DNA from 2 places in the Bradyrhizobium sp. AZCC 2262 genome. Region 2 is predicted to be linked to the other one. Evidence: riboswitches for the same ligand, from Rfam matches in the RefSeq annotation. Region 2 holds a riboswitch; the other holds the start of a gene.
What was found. Region 2 has a riboswitch for cobalamin ahead of V1283_RS25545 (TonB-dependent receptor). Riboswitches for the same ligand answer to the same signal wherever they lie in the genome.
Positions count from the first base shown of each region.

Region 1: linked by a shared signal. The riboswitch ahead of V1283_RS35530 (TonB-dependent receptor) and the one ahead of V1283_RS25545 (TonB-dependent receptor) in region 2 are both predicted to bind cobalamin.

Region 1 is NZ_JAZHRT010000001.1:7,553,983-7,559,526, forward strand. Features, by position in the region: gene V1283_RS35510 (MBL fold metallo-hydrolase) at 1-68, shown strand, start outside; gene V1283_RS35515 (ABC transporter substrate-binding protein) at 265-1,101, opposite strand; gene V1283_RS35520 (ABC transporter ATP-binding protein) at 1,101-1,883, opposite strand; gene V1283_RS35525 (FecCD family ABC transporter permease) at 1,880-2,923, opposite strand; cobalamin riboswitch at 3,060-3,258, shown strand; gene V1283_RS35530 (TonB-dependent receptor) at 3,373-5,544, shown strand, end outside.
Region 2 is NZ_JAZHRT010000001.1:5,420,004-5,425,547, reverse strand. Features, by position in the region: gene V1283_RS25550 (PepSY domain-containing protein) at 1-662, opposite strand, end outside; gene V1283_RS25545 (TonB-dependent receptor) at 665-2,938, opposite strand; cobalamin riboswitch at 3,047-3,242, opposite strand; gene bluB (5,6-dimethylbenzimidazole synthase) at 3,557-4,189, opposite strand; gene V1283_RS25535 (hypothetical protein) at 4,189-4,374, opposite strand; gene cobU (bifunctional adenosylcobinamide kinase/adenosylcobinamide-phosphate guanylyltransferase) at 4,374-4,877, opposite strand; gene cbiB (adenosylcobinamide-phosphate synthase CbiB) at 5,006-5,544, shown strand, end outside.

The DNA.
Region 1 (5,544 bases), 2.1 Mb from region 2:
ACACCGCCCATATCGAAGGCGGTATCGACGCGTGGAAGAAGGTGGGTGGCCCGGTGGTCCACGGTTAAGATCAATGTCGTCCCTGCGAACGCAGGGACCCATACCGCGTGATTTATCGATGATGCACGGTAGTTGACGCTCTGTTTTGTGCAACACCCGCTGTCGCTTGCCGAAGCAAAGCCGTCTCCCCGTGTGCCACTTCCGCCGGCCGCGGCGTATGGGTCCCAGCGTTCGCAGGGACGACGAGATAATTTTGGCCGGACCTTACCGCCCTACCCGCTTCACCTCCGCCGTCAGCGCATCGAGCGCGTCCGCCAGCAGCACGCCGCCGCATTCGGTCATGCGCTCCGGAATCACAATGCGCTTTTCCGGCGGATAGAAGCGCTCCAGCGCCGGATGCAGCAGGAATGCCTGGCCGTCGTCCCTCGCGGTGTCGCCGGCCTGCGACACCACGATGAAGTCCGGCCTCAGATTCACGATCGCCTCCAGCGACGCAAAGCCGCCGAAGGCAAAACCGAAATCGCCGGCCGCGCTGCGCAGCCCGGTTTCGGCCAGCAGCGAACCGATAAAACTTTCGCTGCCCGCCACCCAGCCGCGCCGCGACAATGGCAGCACGCGATAATGCCGTTCCGAGACCGCGCGACGGGCGCGCGCCAGCGCCGCGTCAAGCCGCGCGATTTCCGCCGCGGCACGATCGGGATGACCTGTGATGTCGCCGGCTTCGCGGATCTGCTGCCGCGCTTCATCGAGGGTTCGCGGCACGGCGAGTTCGGCGAGACGAAGTCCCTTGGCCTTCAACAGCTCCCGCGTCGAGCGCTTGTCGAACGCGCTGGCGACGACGACGTCGGGCCGGATGAGCAGCACGTCCTCGGCTCCTCCTGACAACACCGGGTAGCGGCTGATGTCGCCCGCCTGCGACTGCCAGCCGTCCCGCGAAAACCTGCTCAATCCCAGAATCTGTTCGGGGTCGGCCAGCGTCAGCAGCAATTGGTCGGTGCAGACATTCATCGACACCAGCCGCGGCAGAGTGGCCGATGACGCGGTGCTGCCCGCCAACACAAGCGCGAGCATCGCAACTGGAAACGCCAGCCGCCGTCGCATCAGATATCCGCCCAAGGCACGATTACCGCCTCGCGCTGGAATTCCGCGCGATAGGCCGAGATCCTGAACACGTCAGCCATCACATGCTCGGACAGCGCCTCCACCGGCGCGCCCTGCGACACCAGGCGCCCTTCGCGCAGCACCAGCACGTGGTCGGCAAACCGCGCCGCAAGCCCGAGATCGTGCGTCACGACAATGACGAGCACACCCTTGTCGGCGGTCGCGCGTAAATTCTTCATGACGTCGATCTGGTGCCGCGGGTCGAGCGAGGCGGTCGGCTCGTCGGCCAGGATGGCAGGCGCCTCCACCGCCAGGGCGCGGGCCAGCGCGACGCGGCTGCGCTCGCCGCCGGACAATTCCGTGACGCGGCGGTCGCTGAACTCGATGACGTCGACCGCCTGCATCGCGCGCTGCACCGCCTCCGCATCCCGAGGTGACAACCGCGCCGGATCGGTCGCGCCGTGCGGATAGCGGCCAAGCGCCACGATGTCACGCGCCGGCAGTGGCCAGTGCACCACATGCCCCTGCGGCAGATAGCCGAAGCGTTTTGCGCGCTCGCGCAGCGGCAGCGAAGCCAGCTTGTGGCCGCCGATTTCGATCTCGCCCTCGGACGGGATCAATCCTGCCAGCGCCCGCAGCAGCGTGGTTTTGCCCGCGCCGTTTGGCCCGACCAGCGCCACCAGATGTCCCGGCGACAGTGCGAGCGAGACGTCGTTCAGCACGACGCGGCCGGCGAGCGTTACACCAAGCCCTCGCGCGGTGAGGAGCGCCACCTCGCTCATGCGACGCCTCCGCCGAGCGCGCGGCGTTCGCGCATGATCAGATAGAGGAAGAACGGTACGCCGATGATCGAGGTCAGCACGCCAACCTTGATGTCCGATGTCGAGGGGATGATACGAACCGCGATATCAGCCGCCAGCAGCAGCGCCGAGCCGGTGAGCGCGCTCGGCACCAGCAACCGGCCGGGATCGTGACCGATCAAGGGCCGCATCAGGTGTGGCGCAACGAGCCCGATGAAACCGATGGTGCCGGTGACGGCGACCGCGCCGCCAACGCCGAGCGCCACGCCCGAAATCACGAACAGCCGCAAACGTCCCACATCGACGCCAAGGCTTTGCGCGGTTTCCTCGCCGAGGCTCAGCGCGCGAAAGGCATGGCGCTGGCTGAACAGCATGATCGCGCCGGCAATGATGAACGGAAATGCCAGCATGACATGCTGAAAGCTGCGGTCTTCCAGCGAGCCCAGCAGCCAGAACGCGATCTCCAGCACCACGAACGGATTGCTGGAGAGGTTCATCACCAGCGCGGTCGCAGCGCCCGCAAAGCTCGAAATCGCAAGGCCCGACAGGATGAGGATCAGCAGCCCCGCATTGCGGCCGGCGATCGAAAGCAGCACGAAAACGGACGCGAACGCCGCGATGATCGCCGCGACCGGCAGCGCATAGGAGCGCACGTCGGCCAACCCCAGCGCGATCACCAGCACCGCGCCGAAAGCTGCCGATTGCGGCGCGCCGAACAGCGAGGGCGATGCCAGCGGATTGCGCAACAGGCCCTGCAGCGATGCGCCTGACAGCCCGAGAATGGCGCCGATCGCCAGCGCCAGCAGCGTCCGCGGCAGGCGGATTTCGCGTACGATCACCTGCGACACCTCGCTGCCGCCGCCGAACAGCGCTTCCGCCACCGCAAGCGGCGACAGCCGCACCGGCCCGATGCCGAGCGAAATCAGCACCAGCAGCACAACGAGGACGGCAAGCGCCGCGGTCGCGCCGATCCGCCGGCGCGCGGCATCCTCGTTGCTGATAGTTACGGCCTCAACGCTCATCGATCGTCCTAAAGCAGTTTTGCCCGCCCCGGTACAGGAGCTCAGGCAAGCGTGCCTCATGCGGCAAAAATAGCGCACTCGTCCAGTGAGGACCGCGAGCGCGCCCAAGGCGGATTGACTCGGACTTTGACGAACTTCTACCATAGTTCCCGACGGTTCCCGTTTTGGGGATCAAAAGGGAATGCGGTGCGGGGAAATCCCCCAATTCCGCGGCTGCCCCCGCAACTGTGAGCGGCGAATCCTTCGTCAAAGGCCACTGGGAATCTCGGTCCTGGGAAGGCGACGATGGGTAACGACCCGCGAGCCAGGAGACCTGCCGTCAGCCGTGGTCACACGCGAAGATGTCGGTCGGGGAGTACAGGCATTAGCTTCACCTGGGCTGTTCAAAGCACATGGTGAGACTTGGTTCGCTGTGACGTGCCACTGACGTCATACCGAGGCCTACAACCATGTCTTCCAACATCGAAACCGCGAAGCGGCGCTTCCGGCTTACCTCCAGCTTTCTCATACCCGTCGTATCGCTCGGCGTTTCCGGCGCGCTGGCGCAGCAGGCGCCATCAGAGCAATTGCCGCCGATCGAGGTAACCTCGCCCACCGACCCGAACCGGACCCGCGCCAAACCGACCTACGATGAGGCATCGACCTCGCGCCGCGTCGTGCCGGCGGCTTCGCCGTCGACCGGCACGCAACCCGCAGCCGGGACCGGCTCGAACGTCTCATCGCAAAGTGCTTCGCAAGGCGCTGGCGGAAGCGGCGTCCGGCAATTCTCCGGCATCGTCGGCGCATCGTCGACCGTAATCACGGCGGAGGAGATTTCGCATTCGCCGGCCCAAACGCTGCCCGAGATCATCGCGCAAGTGCCGGGCGTGCAGTTGACCAGCCTGTTTGGCGGCGTGAACGGCGCCAAGACGTCGGTCGATCTGCGCGGGTTTGGCGCGTTCGCCACCGCCAATACCCTCGTCCTCATCAACGGACGCCGGCTCAACGATGTCGACATGGCCCAGGTCGATCTCTCGACCATTCCGCGCGATTCGATCGAGCGCATCGAAATCACGCGCGGCAATAGTGGCGCGGTGCTTTACGGCGACAACGCGGTCGGCGGCGTCATCAATATCGTCCTGAAGAATGGCGTCGGCGGCCCACCCGTTGCCATGCGCGCCGAGGCCGGATACGGCTCCTTCAACCAGCGCATGGCCAATGTCTCCGCGGCGCTGAACTCGGGACCGTGGTCGACGTCGTTTTATGGCAACGGCATCAAATCCGATGGCTACCGGGTCAATAATGCGCTCGACCAACGCAACGGCGTGGGCAACATCAACTACACAACGCCGGACCTCACCGCGTTCCTGACCGTCACCGGCAGCGATCAGAAGCTTGGCTTCCCCGGCGGCAGGTTGGTCGACCCGTCGATCGGCCTGAACGAGTTGGTGACCAACCGCAGGGGCACCAGCACACCATTCGACTACGGGAACCAGCAGACGGCCAGCGTAACGACCGGCTTCACCAAGACCCTGATGAACGGGGTTGATCTCATTGTCGACGGCGGCTACCGGAAAAGGGACACGCAGAGCGGCTTCTTCGGCACGGTGCCGACCATCAGCTTAGCGTCGACCTATAACGATGCCGCCCTGCAGACCTGGTCAATCACGCCGCGCCTGAGCGTCAAGAACACAATCTTCGGGTTGCCCTCAACGATCCTGACCGGCGTCGACTATTACGATTCGACGTTCAACCAGCAACGCGGCGCCTTCAAGGGCGTGCCGCCGATCCATATCTACGACCTCACGCAGCAGTCGCTGGCCGGTTACTGGATGCATACGATCGGCCTGCTTCCGACGACCGACTTCTCCTATGGCGCGCGGGCGCAGAACACGCGCGTCTCGGCGCGGGATCGCTACGACCCCACCGCGCCGTTCGCGTTCGATGCACAGGCCACACCGCTGGACAGCAGCGAGACCAACTACGCGCTTCACATCGGTCTCGAGCATCGATTCACGAACACCTTCTCGGTGTTCGGTCGCGCCGCACAGGCGTTCCGCACCCCAGACGTGGATGAGCGCGTGCTGACGGGCCCGTCATTCGATCCCTTGACGGGCTTATCCTTGTCGCAGAATTTCCAGCTCAAGACCCAGACCTCGCACGACATCGAAGGCGGCTTCCGCGTCAAGACCAACCTGTTCCAGGTGCAGACCAGCGTCTACGCCATGGATCTTGAGAACGAGATCCATTTCAATCCCGTGCTGTTCTACAACGTCAATCTCGATCCCACGCGCCGCTACGGCTCCGAGACCAGCGCCGCGCTGCGCGTCAGCGACACCGTGACGCTCCGCGGTGGCATGGCCTATACGCGCGCTGTCTTCCGCGAGGGTGCGTTCGCGGGCAACGACGTGCCGCTGGTATCGCGCTATACGGGAAGCGGCGGCGTGACCTGGAACATCTGGCAGAACTATCTGGTGTTCGACGCGACCCTGCGCGCCTGGAGCGAGCGCTTCATGGACAACGACCAGGCGAACACCCAGCGGCGTATTCCGGCCGACGCTACCGTCGACCTGAAACTGAGTGGGGCTTACGAACACTTCTTCTGGTCGGTGAGCGTGATCAACCTGTTCGATGCGCAGTAC
Region 2 (5,544 bases):
GATATCCACAGCACCACCAGCCGCCACAACGGTCCGTCTTTGCGCAGCACGGCGGGGTAGATCCAGTGCGGAATCGAGCCGAGCCAGTTCCAGACGCGTTCGGTGCGGTTGGTGTCAAGCGCGATCTCGCCGGTGCGCGAGGAGACATAGAGTTTGGTGCCGGCATCGTCCCCGAGTGTAATCAAATACAGCGGTCGCAGCGGATCGTAGCGGGCGGTGACGCTCCACTGGTCGCGATCGATGATCTCTTCGAGCTGAGGTGATCTACTTGCGCGATGGTGTCGCGCGACCGCAAGCGCCTGCTGTTCGGACAGGTTGACAATGGTGCGGCCATCGGCCGCAGAGATCGCCTGCCGTTTTCCGTCCCAGGCGGTCATCCGATAGACCGGTTCGTCGGCGAGCATCGAAAGCCTGAGATCGCGCGGATAGCGTGTAGCGGCCGCCGCCTTCATCGCGTCGTCCGGCGATAGCGCCACCTTCTCCCACTGAATATGAGGAAGCGCCGCCAGCCTTTCCTTGTCGGAAAGGCCGGGAAAGGCGACATACATCATCACCACGCCGGAAATGAACCACATCGCGAAGAACAGGCAGGTGACGATGCCGACCCAGCGGTGGCCGATATACAGCCACCGCCGGAGTGTTCGTTTCAGACCGCGTGCCACGCTCAGAACTTCACGTTGACCGCGAGCTGAGCCGTGCGCGGCATGCCGAGCAGCCACTGAGTGGTGCCGCCCGACGTCGTGTAAACCTCATCGAAAAGATTGTAGACGCGGAACGACACGGTGGTGTTGAGGTCGGGCTTCCACTGCACGCCGGCATTGACAATGTTGTAGGCCGGACGCGTCATGGTGTTGGCATTGTCCGCGTAGGTCTTGCCGACGATCTGGACGCCCGCATTGGCCGACCAGTTCGGTGCAAAGGCCCAGGTCGCCCAGATGTTGGAGACGTTCTGCGGCACATTGACAGGCACGTTGCCGGCATAATTCACGCTTCCGTTGCCGACCGCCTGCACGAAGTCGTCATACTTCGCGCGTAGGAAGGCGGTGTTGGCATCGATTCGCCAACCGTAATCGAGCAGGAGGCCGACCGATGCCTCGACACCGCGCGACGATTGCTGGCCGACCTGAACGGTCAGCGATGGAATGTTGGGATCGCGTGCGAGCAGGTTGTTCTTCACGATCTCATAGCCGGCCAGAGTCCATTCGCCGCGGCCGCCCCAGAACGATTGCTTGACGCCGATCTCGATCTGCTTGCCGGTAGCCAGGTCGAAATTCTTGTTTGCGGATGACAGCGAGATGAGGCCTCCGACCGGATCGACTGAGGTGGAATATTGGCCATAGAAAGCCAGGTCCTTGACAGGAGTATAGACCGCACCCGCACGCCAGGTCGTCGAGGAGAACGATTTTTCGAAGCTGTTGCCGGGTATGACATAGTCGGTGCGTGTGATTGTCGGCCCATCCTGACGGATGCCGGCAATCAGGGAGAGTTGCTCGGTGACCGACAGCCTGTTCTCGGCGAATAGCGCGTATTGGTTGGTCACGCTGCCAAAGCCGGGAACCGTGGCGTTCGGGCTGTTGAATATGCCCGGAACGAAGTTGAACGGGTTGACGGACGACGAGCCGCCAAAGGGCGAATTGTTGGTATGGGTGAAATTGATGCTGTTGACGTCGAAGCCTGCGAGGAACTCATTGACCATGCCAAAGATATGCCCGCGGAATTTCGCATCCATGCGGTTGCCGAACTGCTGCTGATCGTGAAAGATCTCGATGTCGCTGCTGCGATTGATCAGGCCGGTGGCGGGGTTATAGGCGTAACTTTCGACGTCCTTCCAGTGTCGCTTGGAGTTCAGATAGTAAAGCGTGTTCTGGATCGAGATGCCATCGGCGACCTGCCATTCGGTCTTCACCTGATTCCAACTGTCCTGGTAGCGGATGTGGCTGTCGCTGACGTTGTAATTTTTGAAGCGTAGCGACTCATCGAGCCTGCCGTTGATCAGCGGCGTGCCGAAATAGCGCGACGGGTTGCGGTCGCCGTAATCTGTAGACAGAGTCCAGGTGACGTCTTCGTTCTGTCTGATCTGGACCACGGCATGAAGTGCGACATTTGAAGTGTTGTCGCGATCGACCCAGCCGTCCGACATATTGCCGGAGGCGGTGATGCGATAAGCGACGTCCTTGTTGACCGGGCCGCCGCTGTCCACCGCAATTCGCCGCGTCATGTTGCTGTCTAGCGAGAGCTCGGCCTGGTTGCGAGGGACCCACAACGGTAGTTTCGAAACCACGTTGATGGCGCCGCCGACCGCGCCCGCGCCGTACATCACCGACGCAGGGCCGCGCAGCACCTCGATGCGCTCGGTCGACCAGGTGTCGAACGGGAAGGTCACAGTGCCGGCGCCGATATAAAGCTGGGTGCCGTCATACAACGTCATCACGGACCCGAGGCCGGTGAAGCCGCGGGTATTGAACGAGACGCCGCCATTGCCCGGTGCGGGGCTTGCCGTGAAGCCGGTGGCGTTTTGCGTCACCGCGTCGAGGATATTCTGCTGGCCGCGCTCGGCGATGGTTTCCGCCGAGATCACCTCCACGCTGGCCGGCGTCTGCAGCCGCGTCAGGCCGAGTCGGCTGCCGGCGGTGCTCGTGCCGGTGAGGTTGAGCGTCGGCGCGGCGAAGACAGGACCGGTCGGCGTGGCGACCGGTGCGCCGGTGTTGGCTGCTACGTTGCGCTGCTGGCGTGAACGCGCGTTGTGCGTCGCAGTGCCGCGTTTGGTGCTGCGGGCGCGCGGCGGCGTCGCCGACGGCTGCACCACCACGGGGTCGAGCGTCTGGCTCGGCTTTCCGGATTGTGCCCAGCCTTCGGCGGGCAAAAGAAGGCAGGAGAATGCAATAGAACTGAGAAACGCGCGGTGGTGCCGCGGCGGGAGGATAGTACGGGAGGTCATCAACATTACTCGCGATAACGTGGCACGTCACCGCGAACGCAGTCTGGCCGCTGCCTCAAGGAGACGACGGCTCAACACCCACCAGGACACCCCGCCCAATGTGCTCGCGTGTGACCACGACTGACGGCAGGTCTCCTGGCTCGTGGGTCGTTGCCTGTCGCCGCCTTCCCAGGCCTGTTGGCCCAGTGGCGTTTGGCGAAGGCTCACCACTTACAGTTGCGGGGACAGCCACGGCGTTGGGGAGATCCCCGCACCGTATTCCCTTTTGATCGCCCGAAGGAGAACCATCGTAGTGACCCTAAGTTTATTTGGAAAGAGCTGTCAACCACGAACGCCCAGAGGGCGGCATTCTGTCCAACGCGGGAGCGCCACCGCATTCAAGTCGTGATGCACCACGCGACCGACTCAAAACTCGGCTGGAGTTATTTGTGCTTATCGCTTGCGAGCGCACCCGAATTTTGCCTCACCACGCACGGATACCTATTCGCGCGCGAGCGCCGCGACCATGGAGAGGCGATTCAGATGTCATGATACACAAGCGCCCTTGATGGGTGAGAGACAGGTATTGCGGTCGTCCGCCCATGTTCGCTGACACGACTCTATGCAAGGCTCCTGCGACTAGCGTCGAATCGTAAATTCCTTCGGCGCCCGTCGATATTCCCAGTTAGCTCTCTCAAGTTCAGGTCGATCGAACTCTGCCTGGGGGTACCCGATGCAGAAATATCCGATGAATCGCCAGGATTCCGGCACATCGAGGATCGCGTGGATGCGAGCCGGGTTGAGAATCGACACCCAACCGAGCCCGAAGCCCTCAGCACGCGCGGCAAGCCACATCGAGCAGATCGCTGCGACGACCGAATACTCAATCGTTTCCGTCATCGTCATACGTCCAAGGCCGTGGCCGATGTCACTCGCCTTGTCCGCAAAGACAGCCAGATGTCCCGGCGCCTCCACTAGGCCAGAGAGTTTGAGCGTTGCATATTGCGTCGCGCGCTCACCTGAATACGATGCCAAGGCATCTGCGTTGCAGGCCTTGTAGTCTTCGACCACGGCGCTGCGTCTTGCCGCGTCCTGAACGATGACGAACCGCCAGGGCTGGCTCAGCCCGACCGATGGCGACAGGCAGGCGATGTCAATGAGCCGCTCAAGCGCGCCATCAGGAAGCGGATCGGTTCGGAATCGCCGCACGTCGCGCCGCCAGATGAAGAGCTCGCGCAATTGGTGACGAAATTGATCGTCGAAGGCGACCATCAGAGTTGCGGGCTGGAGTGAAGGAGGGATGCTGCCATCAGCAGGATGGCGGTCTCGGCAAGCTTTGCGCGTGTAGCCTCGCCATCGTCCAAAGCGTTGGCCGGACCGAAGGGAAGAACCGTGGCGAAAGAAATGCCGATCCTCAAATCGGCGAGAATGCTGCGGAGTTGCGCGACCTGAAACATCACTTGACCTTCATCGGCAATCCCGCCACCACGAACTCGACCTCATCGGCGACTGCGGCGACGTTCTGGTTTAGCAGACCGGCCGCATCGCGAAAGCTGCGCGCCAGCGCATTGTCGGGCACGATCCCGAGGCCGACCTCGTTGGTCACCAGAATGACAGGGCTGCGTTGTCTGCCGAGCGCGGCAGTCAACAGGGCGGCTTCCTCTGACCAATTGCGTCCGGCGTGAAGGAGGTTTGACAGCCACAGCGTCAGGCAATCGACGAGCCGGGCGCCGCCGCCGTCCGTGTCGGTCAGCGCCTGCACGAGATCGAGCGGGACCTCGCGCTCGATCCAGTCGTTTCCGCGGCGCGCGCGGTGACGGGCGATCCGCTCCTCCATCTCGGCATCGAGCGCTTCGGCGGTTGCGATGTAGACGGGCCGGCCGGGATAGGCGTGTGCGCGCGACTCGGCGCGCCGGCTTTTCCCGGAACGTGCGCCTCCCGTGATCAACACAATCGCCATCGAATTCTCCGTTCGGACCTCGCACTAACCATCAATCGCCGGCAAAGACAAAGCCGAATTCTCACCAGAGGGGCTTGCGCTTCACCGCAATTCTTGCGCATCAGGGCAGGCGTGACAGGAGAGGTGGTGTGAGTTTTGCCGGGGCAATGGCGGTGGCGATGACGGTGGACGCCTTGCTGGGGTGGCCCGGCGCGCTGTTTGCGCGCATCGGACACCCCGTGACCTGGATTGGCCGGCTGATCAGCCTCCTCGACCGCAACTGGAACCGACCCGCCGCCGCGCCGGCTATCCGCCGCATCGCAGGCGTCGCCGCCGCGCTATCGGTGATCGGGCTGTGCGTTGCATTGGGCTGGATCGTGCAGGCCGTGCTGTCTCCGGGATGGGGCAGCGCCATGATCCTCGGAATCCTGGCATGGCCTATGGTCGCGCTCCGCTCGCTTTATGATCATGTCGCTGCGGTGGCGCAGCCGCTGCAATCGGGCGATATCGATGCCGCGCGTCTCGCGGTCGCGCAGATCGTGGGGCGCGACCCCACAACGCTTGATGAAGCGGGAATCGCGCGGGCAGCCATCGAGAGTCTCGCCGAAAACGCGTCCGATGGCATCGTAGCGCCGGTGTTCTGGGGCGCGCTGTTCGGCCTGCCGGGAATTTTTGGCTACAAGGCCAT